Regions from separate parts of the Anabaena sp. CCY 9402-a genome, predicted to be linked through region 2. Evidence: riboswitches for the same ligand, from Rfam matches in the RefSeq annotation. Region 2 holds a riboswitch; the other holds the start of a gene.
The links. Region 2 has a riboswitch for cobalamin ahead of cobG (precorrin-3B synthase). Riboswitches for the same ligand answer to the same signal wherever they lie in the genome.

Region 1 (9,862 bases), on a different contig from region 2:
AAAGCTTTCGCGCTGATGGTTCTAACTTGCGGTAGACTTCGTAGCCTTGATAGGCTTGCCCAACTGTCACCTGATTGAGTGCCGGTGATAACTTTTGCATCCACTGATCTACATCATCCACTGTTCCCCGAATCAGTCCATAAGCTTGGGGAAGGTAGATATTTAGTAAAGGATATTGCACTTCTGGATGATAAATCCGGGCTACAGCCACCACCAAATCTTGACAACGTTGCCAAAAAGTTGGCCAATCTTCCCAAATCGGGCGATCGCTTTGAGCAACTGTCAGGATTTCTTGGAGTGCGGCTTCGGCTTGCTGTGTAGCATCACTGCTGACTGGTGTGGTAGTATCTGCAACTGTCGATTTTAATTCTTCACGGACTTGGGCAAGTGCAGCTTCTACTTGTTTGATTGCGGGTTGAGTCCACCGCACCAATAACCAACGCCAACCCACAAATACCAGTGTGAACACACCCCAAATCCAATTGAGTCCCCACTCATGGATCTGCATCCCGGCGGATACCAGTAAGAAAATGATGATGGAGGCGATGGGGACGGCCAATACTACCCACTGCCACGGTTTTAAACGCACCATGATCTTATACCTACTTGAGTTAGATTGCTAATACTGCTATTTTCACTGTAGTAGGTGATCAAGTTTGAATTGATGGATAAACAAGTTTGTAGTATTCGCGTAGCGTCTCGTAGAGAGGACTTTAGTCCTTAAAAAAATCAGGACTAAGGTCACTATGGCATAATATTGTCAAGTTTAAGTTGTAAGTTGGGAAACAGAGAAGAGAAAATAGTATCTCCCAAACGATATTGTTGCTGCTGATATACGCCATTCACTAGTTGACAGATTGTGAAGGTAGGTTGTTTGGGATTACCGATAAATTGCAAGCCACCCAAACCGCGAAAATCTACAATCCAATATTCTGGTATTTGCAGAAAGGCATATTCTTCAACTTTTCTGGCATAATCATCCTGCCAATTTGTACTCACAACTTCAGCAACTAACTCAATAGTATTGCCATTACAAATAATCGGTTCTTTTTGCCAAAGTGGTTCGTTAGTAAGTTTTGCTTTATCTAAAACAATAACGTCTGGACGGAGTGCTGTTGCTTCAGCCGCAGGTGGCTTAATCAAACAAGTTTTTGGAATCAGCCAGTTTAAATTAGAACGAAGAATTTCAGCATAAATTCTCCCCGCAATATTTCCTGAAACTTCTTCATGCGGGCCAGTTGCTTCCATGTCACGTAGTTGTCCGTCAATGAGTTCGTAACGGGGGTTGTCCCCATACTCGACTAAAAATTGCTCGAAAGTGAGGAGTTTAGGTGGGCTATAAGTCATAAATTCGTATTGTGACATACTTAAGGCTAATAACTGGCGGGAAGTGAATGCGCTCACGATTTACTTGAGCCACAATTGCCATGAGTTGTGCATTCATCCGCCCTTCCAAGCCCTCAAGCTTGATATATTTCAGTTTCTGGGTAGGGATACACTCATATTGCTATTTAAGCATTATCTAGTATTACCCAGCAAGATTAATGGGACAGACCACCAGTAACCTAAAAGAGTTTCTGAGAATAGGAGATAAGTGATATAAAAAAACCTTACGCGATCGCCCTGAAATTTCCACATCACGTTATCATCGGATATTGTGGCTTTGGCGTGCGTAAATTCTAGCATCTATCCTACCTATGACCGTTTCTGACTCTGATATCCAGCCGAAAGAACCCAATCATTCCACAGGGCCGCATACCGACACGCGACAGGTAGACCGTAGGAAGCTGAGTAAAATGTATCAGCACTATGTTGAGGTCAAAGATAAACATCCTCATGCGCTGTTGCTGTATCGAGTAGGCGATTTTTTTGAAACTTTTTTCCAAGATGCGGTCACAGTATCGAGAGAATTAGAATTAGTTCTTACTAGCAAACACGGCGGTGAAGTTGGTCGCGTCGCCATGACTGGTGTACCCCACCACGCTTGGGAACGCTACACTACCCAACTGGTAGAGAAAGGTTACGCCGTAGTGATTTGTGACCAAGTGGAAGACTCTTCTGAGGCTGTGGGTTTGGTGCGGCGGGAGGTGACGCGCATCCTCACCCCTGGGACATTGCTAGAAGAAGGAATGCTGAAATCAAGTCGTAATAATTACTTGGCGGCTGTAGTAATTGCGGGAAATCACTGGGGTTTAGCCTATGCAGATATCTCTACCGGGGAATTTCTCACCACCCAAGATAGTGATTTAGAACATCTCACCCAGGAACTCATGCGCTTGCAGCCTTCCGAGGTATTAGTTCCCACCAATGCGCCTGATTTGGGTACTTTGCTGCGTCCTGGGGAAACTTCGCCCCATTTACCAGAGTGTTTACCACCATCATTTTGTTATAGTTTACGATCGCAAGTTCCCTTTTCTCAGGGTGAGGCTAGAAGTAAATTATTGCAGACATTTAAAGTGCGATCGCTAGAAGGTTTAGGTTGCGATCATCTCCCCTTGGCTGTCAGGGCGGCGGGTGGGCTATTGGAATATGTGGAAGATACCCAAAAAGAAAAACCTATCTCTCTGCAAAGACTCCGCACCTACACCATCACCGATTACCTAATTGTTGACCACCAAACCCGCCGCAACTTAGAAATTACCCAAACAGTCCGCGATGGCATTTTTCACGGTTCTCTACTTTGGGCATTAGATAGAACTAGCACTGCAATGGGTACTAGAGCTTTGCGGCGGTGGTTGTTGCAACCATTACTAGATATTAAAGGCATTCGGGCGCGGCAAGATACTATTCAAGAACTCAAGGAAAATACACCTTTACGTCAAGATTTGCGACAATTATTGCGGCAGATTTACGACTTAGAACGACTCACAGGTAGAACAAGTTCAGGAACTGCTAACGCGAGAGATTTAGCGGCTTTGGCTGATTCTCTCGCACGTTTGCCAGAATTAGCCCAATTAGTAGCTGATGCGCGTTCTCCCTTCCTCAAAGCATTGCAAAAAGTGCCACCAATTTTAGAAGAATTGGCGCAGAATATCCACGCCCACTTGGTAGAATCACCACCGATACACCTGAAGGACGGGGGCTTAATTCGTGCTGGGGTTAATCCTCAGTTGGATGAAAGAAAGGCGACGGTAGAAGCAGACCAGCAATGGATTGCGAATTTAGAAGTAGATGAAAGGGCTAGAACAGGAGTACCTACACTGAAGGTAGGATTTAATAAAACCTTTGGTTACTACATTAGTATTTCCCGTGCCAAATCTGACCAAGTACCCGATAATTACATCCGCAAGCAAACCCTCACCAATGAGGAACGGTACATCACTCCAGAACTCAAAGAACGAGAAGCCCGGATTCTCACAGCACGAGATGATTTGAATCAGTTGGAATATGAGGTGTTTGTAGCACTGCGGCAAGAGATAGCCCAAGAAGCGGAAGTAATTCGCACCCTTTCCCGCGCCGTCGCCGCCGCCGATGTGTTGTGTGGTTTGGCTGAATTGTCAGTACAGCAAGGTTACTGTCGTCCCGAAATGATTCCTGGACGGGAAATAGAAATTGTTGATGGTCGCCACCCTGTAGTAGAACAGTCTTTACCTGCGGGGTTTTTTGTCCCCAACTCAACGGAATTAGGAAGTAGTACAGAAAATACTACGGCTCTACCAGACCTGGTTATTTTAACTGGGCCAAACGCCAGTGGTAAAAGTTGCTATCTGCGTCAAGTGGGATTAATTCAGCTAATGGCGCAAATTGGCAGTTTTGTCCCGGCTAAGTCGGCAAATTTGGGAGTATGCGATCGCATTTTCACCCGCGTGGGTGCAGTTGATGACCTAGCGACAGGTCAATCTACCTTTATGGTGGAAATGAATGAAACAGCCAATATTCTCAACCACGCCACAGCTAGATCCCTAATTTTGTTAGATGAGATTGGTCGGGGAACAGCTACCTTTGACGGGCTGTCTATTGCTTGGGCGGTAGCCGAATATCTAGCTACAGAAATCCAGGGGCGGACAATCTTTGCAACTCACTATCATGAATTAAATGAATTAGCGGCGATGTTACCTAATGTTGCTAACTATCAGGTGACAGTGAAAGAATTACCAGATCAAATTATCTTTCTACACCAAGTCCAACCGGGAGGTGCTGATAAATCCTATGGGATTGAAGCGGGACGGTTGGCGGGTTTACCTGCGGTAGTAATTCAAAGAGCAAAACAAGTAATGGGGCAAATCGAAAAACACAGTAAAATTGCGATCGGGTTGCAGAATTTAGAGTAGGTAAAATCATTAATATTTCTTGACAATTTTATCCTATTATTCAGATTGCAAGTTCCAGCCTGTTAGGTGCATAGATTAAAGAGTGCTGTTGTGGTAGCGAGACTTGTTTTCTTTGAAGAAATCAGTGCGATCGCTAAAATTGCTGTATGATGGCTACATATTCGGTTCTGATGGGGAACAGCCATCAGAGGTAACGGGGAAAGATTCGGTGTAAATCCGGCACTGTCCCGCAGCTGTGATGAGATGTAAATCTCAAAGTCAGAATGCCCGCCGCCAATAAAACAAGTTCCCATCTGCGAGGTACAGGTGAATATTGCAATGAATATTTTCCCAATTCAACAGGATTACTGTCTCATACCGTCAGACATACTCCACAGACTACAAATTTCTATGAAATTTTAGACAGTTTCCTACGCATACAAATTCTTCCATAGAAGGTTCTAGATACAAAGCTGAAAACCCAGTTGTATCTGATATCTCCCTTCGCATATTTACATTATCTTCAGCGAGCCTATCCTGCGGGTTCTGCTTGCAATATGCGCGAAACAAAAATCGCCCCATTAATCAGCAACGTCTGAAAATCAATGAATCAAAAACAGCATACGATATTTGTCTGCACGACCTGCGCCAGTATATGGCAAGATGGCAAGCGAGTTGGTGAAAGTGGCGGACAGCGACTATTACAACAACTTCAAGAACTTGCACAAACCTGGGAATTGCAACATCAATTCTCCATTCAAGGCGTTGAATGTATGAGTGCTTGCAACCATGCTTGCGTTATCGCCTTCAAAGGAGAAGGAAAATTAACCTATCTTTTCGGCAATTTACCAGTAGATGGTAGTGCATCTGCGGTGCTGCAATGTGCTACTCAATACTATGATAAACCAGATGGTTTACTACCCTGGTCAGAACGACCAGAACCTTTAAAAAGAGGCATTTTAGCAAAAATCCCACCCCTAAATAAGTGGGCAAAATTAACCGTAAATTGCTGTTAATTAATGACCATTAGTGTATAAAGTTCGTAGTAAGGACTTTAGTCCTCAAGACTCTCAGCACTAAAGTGCTTACTACAAACCTTTGAAACTAGCTTGTAAATTACCCCATCTATGTGATAATCATAATCATTATCATAAATAGCAGATTTCCTACTGGTTGAGGGTTTTTTACTAAAAAAGCTCAAATCTTTGCTTGCGACCAATTTTTAGTGATACAGGTGGCTTAAATTACCAATGCGTACTCAGTTTATTACCAGATGGGGAACTCAACTTATTGTTTCTAGTTTGACTATCACCGTAGGGATGCTGTGGGAAAATTCCAGCACCATAGCCATAGAAGTTACACAAGAACAAGAACCAGATATTGAACTCACAGTTATTGACAAACTCCTCAATGAACCTGTCTTTTCTCCCTTTCGTCGCGAAGGTACGGTAAAAGATTCCACTCGTCCGGTTTACGTCATTACTGGCGAAGAAATGGAAGCGCAAGGTGCGAGAACAGTGAAAGAAGCACTGCGATTTCTCCCTGGTATTTTAGGTGACGGTACTGTTGGGACAGAAGTAAATGCTTTAAGCGGTCAATTTATTCGCGGTTCTAATACAGGTCAAGTATTAATCTTGTTAGATGGTAGACCTATTAATAATCTTGGTGGTGGTGGTTTTGACTTGTCAGAATTTACAACTAACAATATTGAAAGAGTTGAAGTATTACCCGGAGGTGGTTCAACTCTTTATGGTTCTGATGCGATAGGTGGGGTAATTAACATTGTTACTCGTCGTCCTACAGAGAAAATCACCACGGAAACGAAAGTCAACATTGGTTCATATGGACTCAACCAACAAAGCATTCAAAATAGTGGTAAGTCTGGTGATATTTCTTGGGTAGTAGGTTACAACCGTACCCAAGCACAAAATAATTATCCTTTCACCATTCCTGAAGCCAATTTTGAGGGGACGAGAAGGAATAATGATGCACTCTTTAATAACTTTAACGTCAAACTAGAGGCAAATTTAGGTAAACGTAATACATTAACTCTATCAACTTTATATTTAAGTAAAGAACAGGGAGTGCCGGGAGGCGTACCGATTCCTGTACCCCAATTTGGACAGGGGTTTTTTAACTCTCTGACTGAGAATAATCGTAAATATACAGACCAAGTTCTAACTGATTTAACCTGGAATTTCAAATTAGGAAGCGGAGATGATTCACTGTTAACAGCGAGAGTTTACGCTGATTTTCTCAATACTCGTTTTGATAATCGTAGCGGTGCAATTACATCTCAAAATCGCTTTGATACCAAACAGGATTCCTATGGTATTCAAACCACACATAGCTGGAACTTTACCAAGAATCAAACCTTAGTTTATGGTTTTGATTACCGAAATACCAATGTACGCAACACCACATTTAATTATGGTACAAATATCACCAGAGAAAACTATGATGATGCGATAGGCCAAGGGGCAATTTTTGGTAAATATGAAATTAATTTTTCTCCTAGCTTGAGCATGAATTTAGGAGTACGGCAAGATTTTAGTAGCTTGGTGAATGGTTCATTTACATCCCCATCTGTAGGGGCAAAGTTAGCTGTATCAGACTCAACTACACTCAGAGCTAACTATATCAGAAATTTCCGCGCTCCTACGATAGCCAATTTATTTAATAATAATCCTACTAACATTGGTAATCCTGAACTGAAACCAGAAAAAGGGGATAGTTTTGATGTGGGTATTGACCAAAAATTAGGAAAGATTGGCTTGTTGAGGCTGACATTTTTTAGTAACAGAGTTTCTGATACAATCGCTTTTAAAAGGCTCACTCCGCCTGTGAATGGTAATACAGGTACTTGGGAAAATATCGGGTTAGTTCATACTACGGGAATTGAGGCTTCGTTAAATTTACAGTTAGCGAGTAATATCTATGCTTTTGTTAATTATACGGCTAATGATCCGCGTATTTTAGAAAGTGCTAATCCGGCGGAAATTGATAAGGAGTTGCGGTTTGCAGGTGCTGATAAGTTAAATTTGGGAGTGTCTTATGAAAATCCTCAAGGTTGGTATTTGGGGGTGTTGATGAATTCTTTAAATGGATATCCCACTAATAATATTAATACGGAATTTCTGTCGGGGTATACGACTTTTGATTTTAAGATGCGTGTGCCGATAAGTGATAGTTTGGTGTTGACTGGTAGTTTGGATAATTTGTTTGACCAGCGTTATCAGTTGTTTCCTGGGTTTCCTGATGGGGGGAGGGTTTTTCAGGTTGGGTTGAGTTCTCGGTTTTAAGAGGAAGAACTTTTTCACGCAGAGGCGCAGAGGCGCAGAGAGAAATTAGAGAGTTTAAAACGAGGAGGATATGGTATGTCTGAGTTTAATTGTTGGGTGACACCAGTTAATGAGGTGGTGAGGGAAAGTTTAGCTACGGGGGGGTTTGTTGAGTATGAGTATTTTGATTGTGGAAGTGATGTTTTAGCGTCGTTAGTTTATACTTTGTTTGAACAGAATTGGCAGCAGGTTGGGGTTGGTCATATTGTTCAAGGTAGTGTTTTGGAGTTGGAATTTAATGCACCACCAAAGCTTTGTATTCTCTATGATGGATATTTGACTGTAGCGGCTGAGGGTTGGCATTTACATTTATGTATTGATACTAATTTTGGTGGGCCTTTGTGTAAGACTTCTGTGGAAGTGAGAACGCAGCGTCAAGTTAGTCGTGCAGCTTTTTATCGTCGGTTTAATACTGGAGGTAATCCTCGTAGTTGGGGGATTCAATTTTGGAATGGTGCTAATGAACAATTGATGACGATTTTATTACCTAATCCTTTCGTGGATGGTGAAAACTTATTACCGGAAGGTAAACCAAATTTAGATAAATTAACTCTTTATCAAGAATTGAGAGATATTTATGTATTAGGTAAAAACCCGATACCATTTACCAAAAATCCTCTCAAACATTCCTATATTTCTGTTTGTACCTCTACACGCTGTCTTCCTTCCCGTAAATGGCAACCTACATTTGATGCCTTAAAATCAGCAGTAGAAAACGCAGGTTTAGACATCGAAGTAAGAACCTCCGGCTGTCTAGAAGTGTGTCAACTCGGCCCAGTTGTTTTTTATTCCAATGATAGAACTTGGTACACTCGCGTTCACCCCAATGTTGCCGAAAATATCGTCAACGAACATCTAGTTAAAGGTAACAAAATCACCGAAAACCTCTACCCACCCCAAACCCCCTAACCCAGATTTCTCACGCCAAAATATCTCTCAAACTCTCTGCGTCTCTGCGCCTCTGCGTGAGATAAAAACCATCCTTCCTTCACACCCATGAAATTGGTAAAACTCACCCACCAAAAAACAATCATTTTCCTCTGCCAATTATTCCTCATAGCCACCCTCATCATCGCCTGTCATAACACCACAATTCACACATCAACTAATACCTGCACTCAAAACTACAACCCCAATCAAGATTACTTCCCCAATAAAATTACAATCACCCATGCCACAGGCTTTGCAGTAGAATATCATCAACACTACAAAGTAGTCACTATCAAAAACCCCTGGCAGAATGCAAAAACCCAGTTTCAATATGTTTTAGTTCAATGTGGAACTCCCACACCCCAAGGATTTAATCAAGCACAGGTAATTACAGTTCCCATTAACTCTATAGTCTCTCTATCAACTACACATTTACCCCACCTAGACAAATTAGGTATAGTTGATAAACTGATTGGGATTAGTAATAGCAATCAAGTCAATACTCCTGGTGTAGTTGAGAGAATCAAAGCCGGAAAGATTACACAAGTCGGAAATAATTCCAATGTGGATATAGAAAAATTATTAGAATTAAATCCTGACTTAGTGACAACTTTCGGTACAGGAAATTCCCAGACTGATAGTTATAGCAAACTTACAGAGGTGGGTTTGAAGGTGGCGATAAATGCTGAGTATATGGAAGACACACCATTGGGAAGAAGTGAATGGTTGAAATTTACAGCTTTGTTTTTTAATCAAGAAGCACAAGCAGAAAAGATATTTAATGAAATTGCAAATAAATATACACAAATAGCCGAAAAAGCTAAATCTTTAAAACAGCGTCCGACTGTATTTGTTGGCTTTAACTTTAAAGGTACTTGGTTTATGCCGTCTGGTCAAAGTTATGTAGCCAAATATCTCGCTGATGCTGGAGGAAAATATCTTTGGAGTGATGATAAATCTGCTGGTAGTCTCCCCCTTTCTTTTGAAGTGGTTTTAGAACGTGCAGCTAATGCTGATTATTGGTTGAATTTTAGCCAATCTTGGCAGAGTTTGAAAGATGTCGTAGCTGAAGATAGTCGCTATGCTGATTTTCAAGCTGTGAAAACAGGCAATCTTTATAATAACAATGCTCGTGTAAATGATAGTGGTGGTAATGATTACTGGGAGGGAGGAATTAGTAACCCTGATATTGTTCTCTCAGATTTAATTAAAATATTACATCCAGAAATATTACCTAATCATCAACTATTTTACTACCGCAAATTTATTCAATAATGTTACTGAAAAAATATCTCCCGACAAACCTGTCATTGTATGCCAAATCTACGTCTATCAAAACCT
Region 2 (9,862 bases):
ATTCGGCGGGATTTAAGCGTTTGTTTTTATACACATTTAACATCTGCTCCATGAGGGCGGGTAAGTCGGTAAAGCTTACATCATCATAGAGTTCACGTCCAAATTTTTGGTTACTGTCTCCCACATAGACTTGATAGCGTTCCTCACTAACACCGAGTAAAGCAATATCACTTTTACCATGCTGGGCGCAGGATTTTTCACAGCCGCTCAGGTGGATATTGACGGGATGTTCTAAGTTGACGCGGGATTGGAGATAGTCTGCTAATACTAAGGCGTGAGTTTTGGTATCTGTCGCCGCAGCTGCACACCCCTGATTACCAGAACAAGCTACTAAGGCACTTTTAATGTTAGTTGGTGAGGCATCTAATTTTAAATCAGTGATTTCTCTTTGAACCTCAGTCAGTCTGTGTTGGGGAATGTCTGTTAGTAGTACATTCTGCCAGGGGGTAAGTCGGAGTGTTCCATTACTGTATTTTTCGGATAAGTCGGCTAAACCTCGTAGTTGCTGCGTTTCTAAGCGGCCTAGGGGTAATACTATGCCGATGTAATATAACCCTGGTTGGCGTTGAGAATGGATACCGATGTGGTGATATTGGTTGTTTGACCTCTCCCCTACAAGGGAGAAACTTTTCTCTTTCTCCCCCTTCCCTACTAGGGAAGGGGGTAGGGGGGTTAGGTTTCTTCTCCTCAACGGAAATGATAATTGCTGCTGGACTTGTTGGAGATAATTATCTAAACCCAGGTGATTAATTACTTCTCTGAGTCTTGGTTTACGTTGAGTATGGGGATTGATTTTCTCACGCAGAGGCGCAGAGGCGCAGAGAGGATGAGAGTGAGTTAGATAGATATCTGTTAAGGTGGCTAGGACTGATAGGGATTGCTCTGGTAATATTAAGATCCCGGTGTCGGTGGGGGGTTTGCCTTTTGCGCCTGCACTGAGATAGAGGCGGAAGTAGGTTTTATTGTCTATTGCTACCGCGCTCAATGTGATATCGTTGGGGCGATCGCCAACGGAAACTAAACCACCACCATCAAAACAGACGCTAAATTTTGCGGATAGTCCTGATAAGGTGGAATGTTGGGTAATGTAGTTGTCCCAGTTTTGGACGAAGGGACGGGTATCAATGAGTTCTTGAGGGTCAATACCAGCTGTGGGACTGGTCATAATATTGCGGATTTGGTCTACACCACTGTTGTTAGAACCTAATCCTAAGTTCTGGAGTTGTTGGAGGACTTCAGGTTTTATCCCCTGGCGAATTTCTCGGATTTGCAGGTTGGCGCGGTTAGTTACGTCTATGTAGCCACCGCCGTATTTGTCGGCGATATCTGCGATCGCCTGACATTGTTTACTATTAATTATGCCCCCTGGTATTCTGATGCGCGATAAGATTCCATCTTGGGCAGGTGTGGCATAAAATAAACCAGGGCAAGGGGTAGAACCAGACAGCAAAACTCCAACTCCTTCCCTGTGCGACGCAGGGAGTAGACGACGGACGATCTCTTGAAGTTGGCATTCTGACTCAAAAACTTTTTTGTTTTATTACAGCTGCGGCACAGTCCCGGAATCTCACCAGAGTTTCCCAACTTCAAGTTTTAGTAATTTAACATGATCAGGCATTCAGAAAATTGAATGCTTCATATTATTTTGATTAACCTGACAACTCTGTAGATGGATGTTTTTTTACTGAGGCTTGATTTTTTCTTTGTTTGCCCTTACGAACTGCTATAGATCCTAAAACAGCACCAACTGCTAGTTGAGATAAGATCATGGATGGCTCAGGAACTAATGTTTTATAAGCTAGGTTGCCAATAAATTTATGTGCAGCACTGGTAGGATGTAGGGCATCCCAAAATAGATACTCATCTGGATTGTCACAAATTTCGGGTGGTGGTGAGGAAGGATTAGCAAATAGAGGAGAGTTCATTAAGCAAGGATCTTTGACATTTGTCAAATTAAACTTTGATGGTGTAATAATGGCTTGTTGAAATATAGAACCTGCATCCAATGTTTTGAGCTTAATTCCAGGCTGGTTAGGATTAGATTGCCCAAAAGCTTGAGAAAATAAGAAATTATGTCCCAAACTTAATTGATTCAGTCCCTCAGAAACTACTTGACCTTGACTGGTAGCAATTGGTGTGCTGCCCAAAAGTGGTAAATTAACAACTAAAAAATTGCGTGCGCCAAAATTATAAAGTGTATCAACCGCACCAACTAAATTAGCAACTGGCTGGTTGGGATTTGTCACTCCAGCACCTACGTAATCGTTTGCACCAGCCCATAAGATATAAAGTGCTTGTGAATCAGCAATGGGATTCGCTTGTATAAATTGAGTAATTTGTTGTGTTAATCCTACGTATCCAGGGAGTCCAGGAATCGGAAAAGTGTTTTGATCACCAGTGGTAGCACTATTCACAGCAAAGTTAATACCTGTAGGGCTATTCCCGCCGGCAAGTTGAGATACTGGAGGTAAGGGTAATCCTAATTTCGATGCTAGTTGATCTAACCAGATGGGGCCGTTAGAAAATCGCCCATTAAAGTAACCAACCTGACTGGGAGGAAGGCCTGGTATGATTGCGGAGGAGTTGCCTGTATCGGTAAGACTATCACCAAAAGCGTATATGCTGCTGAAGTTGGCTGCTTGCGCTGCGGTGGGCATCACAGCTACAAATGTTAGGGGTAGGGAAGTAAAAACGATGGTTTTGCATATTTGATTGATAAAGTTTTGTAAGTGCATGATCTATGTCCTCTACTACTTAAGTAGGTATAATTAATTTCATTTGACACTAATTTAGGTACTCTTCAGGAAATTTATAGTTAAATTTCAACATTTATGTTTGATAGTGTTGTTGAATACTTAAGTTTTGAGAAAGGTGGGGAACGCAGAGGATCGCAGAGGTTAACGCGGAGGTACGCAGGAGGTTATGAGGGGGAAGTGGCTGTCTATTATAGGTGTTGGTGAGGATGGGTTGGCGGGATTGGGTGCGATCGCTTGTTCTCTGGTGGCTGAAGCTGAGATAATTGTGGGAGGCGATCGCCATTTGGCTATGTTACCTACTGATGATACACGGGAGAAAATATCTTGGTCTTCTCCTATTGGTGGTTCTATAGATGCAATTATTCAGCGTCGGGGTAGGTCGGTGTGTGTATTAGCCAGTGGTGATCCTATGTGTTATGGGGTGGGTGCTACTTTGATACGACACATTCCCATTTCGGAAATGACTATTATCCCTGCACCTTCAGCTTTTAGTCTCGCTTGTTCCAGGTTGGGATGGTCTTTAACTGAGGTGGAAACTTTGAGTTTATGCGGTCGTCCGCCGGCTTTGCTTCAGTCTTATATCTATCCTGGTGCGCGGTTGTTAATTTTGAGTGCAGGGAAAGATACGCCAGGGGTTGTGGCGGAAATTCTGAGACAGCGCGGTTTTGGTAGCAGTCAAATCACTGTTTTGGAACGGATGGGTGGCGTTCATGAAAGGATAATCACAGGGACAGCCACAGGTTGGGAGGAAAGAGAAATTGCTGATTTAAATGCGATCGCAGTATATTGTCTTGCTGATGCTGGAATTATACCTTTATCTAGGCTACCAGGATTACCAGACGATGCTTATCACCACGATGGACAGCTAACAAAACGGGAAGTCAGGGCTGTGACTCTCTCAACCCTCGCACCCACACCAGGACAATTACTTTGGGATGTAGGCGCGGGTTGTGGTTCGATATCGATAGAATGGATGCGAACTCATCCCAGATGTCAGGCGATCGCTATTGAACAAAATTCTACTAGACTGCAATATATTGCTGATAATGCCGCCGCTTTGGGTACTCCCAATCTAAAAATCGTTGAGGGGAAAGCACCATCAGCCCTGAAAGACTTACCCCAACCAGACGCTATCTTTATTGGTGGTGGAGTCACAGCCGATGGATTATTTGACATTTGTTGGCAAGCATTACGCCCCGGCGGACTTTTAGTTGCTAATGTCGTCACTATAGAAGGTGAGCAAACCTTATATAAATGGTATGAAAAACTAGGCGGCAGTTTCACCCGCATAGCAATTCAACGGGCAGAACCTATAGGTAAATTTTTAGGCTGGAAAGCAATGGCGACTGTTACGCAATTCGTAATTCGTAATGGGCTGCGCCCCGCTACGCTAACGTAATTGGGGATGAGTTCCTCTCTCCCCTGTCACCTGTCACCTATCACCTGTCACCTATCACCTGTCACCTGTCACCTATCACCTCTCCCTCACACTTTCAACACTTGATCGAGCAAATTCCTCGCAGGTTGCGCTTTAGTCAGTGCTGTTTGATGGTCGCTATAGGCGCGAACCAGACGAGATAGACTGTTTACGCCTGTTTTGAGTTGATCCAGTTCTTCACCAGCAACTAGTTCACCGTCTAGCATTCGCCCAATCAAAGGTTTGATATCGCCCACGTCTTGCCGAACTTTTTGCAGCTTTTCTAAAGCACTCAGTAAGCCTTTAAGAGAGTTTAAGATTTCATCGATATCTTGAACATCCTGTACATCCTGCACATCTTCCACTGTTTCAGGCGTATCTTCTGTTGTCACAGTCTCTTCAATCTCTGAAACTACAGGCAATTCTTGTACAGATGTTTCCGTTTCATTTTTCACCCCGGTTGTTTTTGCCATCAACGCTTCCTCTAGCAATTTTCCTTAGTCTACCAAATGAGTAATAAGTAATGGGTATTTACTCATTACTCATTACTCATTACTCATTACTCATTACTCATTTAACCCCATATTCCTAACCTCTCACATTGCTGATGTTGCGACGAAATTATCAGGAGTCACAGAAGTTAAACCTTGGACTGTTAACACAGAACAGGGCGCATGATGTAATACATAATTGCTAACGCTACCTAGGAAAAATTCACTTAATCCACTTAGTCCCCGACGACCTAAAACAATTAAGTCAGCGTTCCAACTCCGGCTAATGTCACATATAATCCGGCTGGGTTCGCCAAGTTCTTGAGTAAAATCTGCTGTTATGTTTTTAGCGATCGCTTGATTATTTAGCAGTGTTAAAAATTCAATTCCCTCTTGCTTTAAATTTTCCCATTGACCTACATAATATTCCACACCATGAGTCTGAGAAGTCCCATAGTGAGTTTGTGTGTCCATAGCCGAAGCGTTGAGATAATTATCATCAAAAGCTGAGATAACGTGTAACAACAACAATTCTGCATTATTTGCTGTGGCTAAATATAGGGCGTTGTCAAAAACCTGCCGCCCCATGTCATTGTTGTTCAGTGCGACTAAAATTTTGTTAAACATAATTCAAAGTCCTGAGTCAATCGGTAAGAAATGGCGCGGTCAGTAAAAAACCCTAAATCTCACAACTCTATTTATAGGAAGAAAATTTGAGTTTCTTGTGAGGATGTTGGGTTTTTCCTCCCTATCTTCTCCTGCTTCCTCTACTTTCTTGTCTTCTCTCACCTGTCGCCTATTATCTGTCCCCTAACTCTTAATTGAAAACTTCAATTTTAATGTACAAAAGTTACGAAGTATTGCTGATTATTGTTTTACTCACACAAAACTCATATTTCCTCATTATTCTCTAGATAGAAATACTTATTTTATGAAAAACTCTTTTCCTTTGAATTACGTTAATTCCAATCAATCTTTAATAAGAGGATTTAAAGTTATGACTAACTGTCCTTGTTGTTCTAGTTTACTTTTACGGCATATCCGTAATTCTCAAGTTCACTGGTTTTGCCGCCACTGTTGGCAAGATATGCCAGTCTTTTACAGAGAAACTCCTGGTTCTTTAGTTGATATCCTTGTCAGTAATTTCTCTTATAGTTTTGATCAGCAACAATCTGATCAAAGAGTTATGAGTGCTGAATCCTGAGTCCTGAGTAATCTGTCAATAAATACTCTTTCCATCTCCCTTCTTTCACCTGTCACTTCAACTTCAGATAAAATGCTTAAACCCTCGAATCGATTCGAGGGTTCTAATTTTGTGGTTAATTTTGTAAAGTGAATTTATCAAGGATGCTATTAATGGGGATCATGGTTTAATGCTTCAGTCTTCTTCCCATTTTTCATGACTTAACAAGTCAATAATTCTATCTCTGAGCAAAAATTCATTTTTTTCTAACTCTAGCTCAAAGAATGGCCAATCACGGTCTGGAATATATTTACAGAGAGTATAAATTGGCTGTTGACGGTTAAGAAGTTTTTTGGAGACTAATTGACGGGCTTCATCCTTGATAACCTCAATATCATATTTGACAACAGTATTCATAGCTTGTTCCTTCGCTATTGATCAAGGAATTGGGAGTGAAAACAATAAATGTCTATACTCCACCTTAAACTTATCAAAAAATAGTGTAAATTGTGAGGACTCTAAAGATTAAAGCTTATTTGGGTTAGTTTGTTTTCATCCTTTAGATAGAATCATTCCCCAAATATTCGTGATAGTCTCTGCGTGGTATGAGTGGTATGAATGGACATACGTTTTAAGGTTTTTTAGATTTTTGCATTTTCAATTGCTGAGAACGCATAGCTTCGCGACCCAGAAGAAACATTCCCGTTACACCCAAACTGACAAACCAAATATATTGATACCAGTATTTGTGAATCTGCTCAATCGTACTCATTTTTGGGTGTAAAGTATTGCAATAAAGCAATAATACCAAAATCATCAAAGCCCCAAACCCAACAAAGCTTAAACCAACAAAGATCCTTGCTGGTTGTAATTCAACATCACTAATTGTTTCTAAGTCAATTTTTGAGAGTTCCTGTAAAGAGTCCTCAGCTAGAATTGAGGCTGCTTGTAAACTATTACTTACCTTTGGAGGCAAAATTGGCGCAAGTGTGGCGACTGTAGGGCGACGGATGAACGCTTCAGTATCGCGCAACAATACCAATGGCTTATGTACTGTAGCAGTTTGGGCAGTGGCTTTGCTTTCAAAATCCATAGCACGCCTGAGAAACAACAGGATACAGGATTTGAACCTCGCATGACTTCTAGTCAGGCGATTCCTGCTTCAACGATCTCCGCCTGGGTTAATCCAGGTCTTCTAAGTTCTCCACAGGCGTTTAAAGCCTCCGGCGCACCGACGGCGGCTAAACTAATCTAAACACAAATCGAATTAAACATACCATATCAAATGGCACAAAAGCCCGGAATCCAATTCTTTTGACCGATGCCCATTTTAGATTGAAGAAAATCCAAAAACTCAAAGCCCCATACCCCATCGGGGTCAATCCAAAATCCAAAATCCGTTAACTTTCGGCTTCTGCCTTGAGGTAATATAGCAATGCTAAATCATTCCTGAGAGCCAAAAAATCGGGGTTCTGAGTTTCGTAAGTCTCACAAATCAAATAGGATGGCGATAGTAGTTTTTTACTGGACAGAGTTAAATGAATGTCTGTTTTAGTCTCTGGTAAACTTTATTTAAAAAATAAAATTTTATTATATTAAATATTTATATATGAATGAAAAAACTATTAAAAGAATCTGGGATCAATTAAATAATACCAAGCTAATACGCTATGTATTACTTTTTGCATTGGGTTGGGGAATTATTCAAGTATTAAGCTATTTTGCCACAGTAATCGTTATTTTTATTTTTGCAGCTATTCTCGCATTTTTGTTGAGTTATCCAGTACGGTGGTCTGAGCGTTTTCTACCACATAGTATTGCAGTTATAATTGTTTTTTTACTCAGTTTACTTATTGTATTAGGGTTGGTAGCCACACTGGGTTTTGCAATTCTATCTCAAGGTCAAGAACTAGCAAATCAAGCACCTAAATTTCTAGATTCTGCCATTAGTATATTAGATAGATTACAAACTTTTTTGACGAATTTAAATTTTCGAGTCGATTTTAAAGCTATAGAAAATGAACTCCGAAATCAGGTACTATCATTCATTGGTAATGGTTTGGTGAATATACCGAATTTACTATTTAATTTCGTAGATTTGATTTTGATAGCAGTCGTAGCTTTTTTTATGTTGCTAGATGGTCAAAGAGTTTGGCGTTTTATTTTGAAGATTTTTCCAGAAAATATGCGAGATAAAATAACAGTAGCAATTCAACAAAATTTTTTAGGTTTTTTTTGGGGACGCTTATTATTATCTTTGTTTTTTGGAGTTTCAATATTTATTATATTCATTATTTTGCAATTACCTTATGCACTATTTTTGGCAGCGATCGCAGGTGTATTTGATTTAATTCCTGGCATTGGAGCTACAATCGGAATTGCTCTAGTTTCTCTCATTGTTTTACCTCAAGGAATTTGGGTAAGCCTAAAAGTATTAATCGGTTGTGTCCTTCTCCAGCAAGTAGAAGAAAACTTACTCATGCCGCGAATTATGCAAGGCTCAATTAACATGAATCCAGTCTTTATGTTTTTTGCCTTATTAGTAGGAGCTAAGATTGCAGGATTGGTGGGAGTTTTCTTATCCATTCCCTTGGCGGGAGTATTAATTAGCTTGTTTGAAATTGAAGAGATGCAGGGAGGGGGTTAAACCAATTCGCTATGATGCTCCCGCCCCGCTAATGCTCTAAGCGCAGCTACGCCGCAGACAAGTGCTGACTTGGAATATATGGAAGTGAAGCTAGGACAACCAGCCATCATTACCAGTGAATATGGCGATTTTACAGGCGAACTCAGGGGAACAGTCGAGCAAATCGGGCTGCAAATCTGTAAAACCCGCATCAATCAAAACCAAAATCACCCTACTGGTCTATCAAGTTAGTTTTGACTGTTTGTAGTAAGGACTTTAGTCCTGATTTTTCTAAGGACTAAAGTCCTCTCTACGTTCCCTGCGGGACGCTGCGCGTTCACGCAGTGTTCCGTAGGAAACGCGGAGCGTGTCGTAGACAGACGCTACGCGAACACTACAAACTTGCTTACCCCTCAATTCAAATTTGATGACCTACTACCCTACTTCTGCTAAAACGGGATCTGTATTCTATCAGACCTGCCATTTTTTTGCCTTTGAGTCCGATTACTTAGTATAAACACTGGTTTATCTTGCCTCATTATGGGGTGATTTACATCTAAAGACGGCAAACACCACATTAACTTTACGGTTGACCCTAATTACTCAAAGTATTAATTCTCATAAATTAGACAGAGTGAAAGCAGTTTAATCGATGAACCAACTAGAAACATACTTTAAAATTAACCGTCCCATCCATTGTTCGGGAAACCACCCTTCATGGACTGGCTACACAAGCTCAGTATATATATCAGCGTAACTTGGATTTACAACTCCAAAAGGTTATCGATGCTGAATGAACTGCTTTTTTAACTAGTTGGTTCAAAGATTAAATCTCTTATATTCCCATTCATTCATTTGTAGTTATACGGAGCCAGCACCGAAAATGGCAAAAGTAGTTGGAATTGATTTAGGTACAACTAACTCCTGCGTCGCAGTAATGGAAGGTGGTACACCAACGGTTATTGCTAACGCTGAAGGGTTTCGCACCACCCCCTCAGTAGTAGCGTTTGCTAAAAATGGCGACACTTTGGTAGGACAAATTGCCAAACGCCAAGCAGTGATGAACCCAGAAAACACTTTCTACTCTGTAAAGCGTTTTATTGGTCGTCGCTTTGATGAAGTTACTAATGAAGCCACAGAAGTTTCTTATAAGGTTCTCAGCAGTGGCGGTAACGTCAAGCTAGACTCTTCTGGTAAACAATTTGCACCAGAAGAAATTTCTGCGAAGGTTCTCCGTAAACTAGTGGAAGACGCTAGTAAGTATTTAGGCGAAACTGTCACCCAAGCCGTAATCACCGTTCCTGCCTACTTCAATGACTCCCAACGTCAAGCCACCAAAGATGCTGGTAAAATCGCTGGCATTGAAGTCATGCGGATTATCAACGAGCC

Region 1: another riboswitch for cobalamin. It lies ahead of ACM0OR_RS01940 (DUF1636 family protein); the one in region 2 lies ahead of cobG (precorrin-3B synthase).

What each region holds. Positions count from the first base shown of each region.
Region 1 covers NZ_CAWUDL010000003.1:14,158-24,019, reverse strand. The annotation lists gene ACM0OR_RS01960 (GTPase) at 1-592, opposite strand, end outside; gene ACM0OR_RS01955 (Uma2 family endonuclease) at 745-1,347, opposite strand; gene ACM0OR_RS01950 (hypothetical protein) at 1,519-1,686, opposite strand; gene mutS (DNA mismatch repair protein MutS) at 1,698-4,271, shown strand; cobalamin riboswitch at 4,417-4,561, shown strand; gene ACM0OR_RS01940 (DUF1636 family protein) at 4,856-5,266, shown strand; gene ACM0OR_RS01935 (TonB-dependent receptor plug domain-containing protein) at 5,501-7,552, shown strand; gene ACM0OR_RS01930 ((2Fe-2S) ferredoxin domain-containing protein) at 7,628-8,500, shown strand; gene ACM0OR_RS01925 (ABC transporter substrate-binding protein) at 8,588-9,796, shown strand; gene ACM0OR_RS01920 (iron chelate uptake ABC transporter family permease subunit) at 9,796-9,862, shown strand, end outside.
Region 2 covers NZ_CAWUDL010000112.1:2,782-12,643, forward strand. The annotation lists partial or broken gene cobG (precorrin-3B synthase) at 83-1,450, opposite strand; cobalamin riboswitch at 1,488-1,625, opposite strand; gene ACM0OR_RS26090 (SGNH/GDSL hydrolase family protein) at 1,650-2,735, opposite strand; gene cbiE (precorrin-6y C5,15-methyltransferase (decarboxylating) subunit CbiE) at 2,923-4,155, shown strand; gene ACM0OR_RS26100 (hypothetical protein) at 4,242-4,646, opposite strand; gene ACM0OR_RS26105 (universal stress protein) at 4,770-5,291, opposite strand; gene ACM0OR_RS26110 (hypothetical protein) at 5,662-5,868, shown strand; gene ACM0OR_RS26115 (DUF4327 family protein) at 6,043-6,264, opposite strand; gene ACM0OR_RS26120 (hypothetical protein) at 6,479-6,940, opposite strand; gene ACM0OR_RS26125 (AI-2E family transporter) at 7,457-8,494, shown strand; gene ACM0OR_RS26130 (hypothetical protein) at 8,573-8,725, shown strand; gene dnaK (molecular chaperone DnaK) at 9,357-9,862, shown strand, end outside.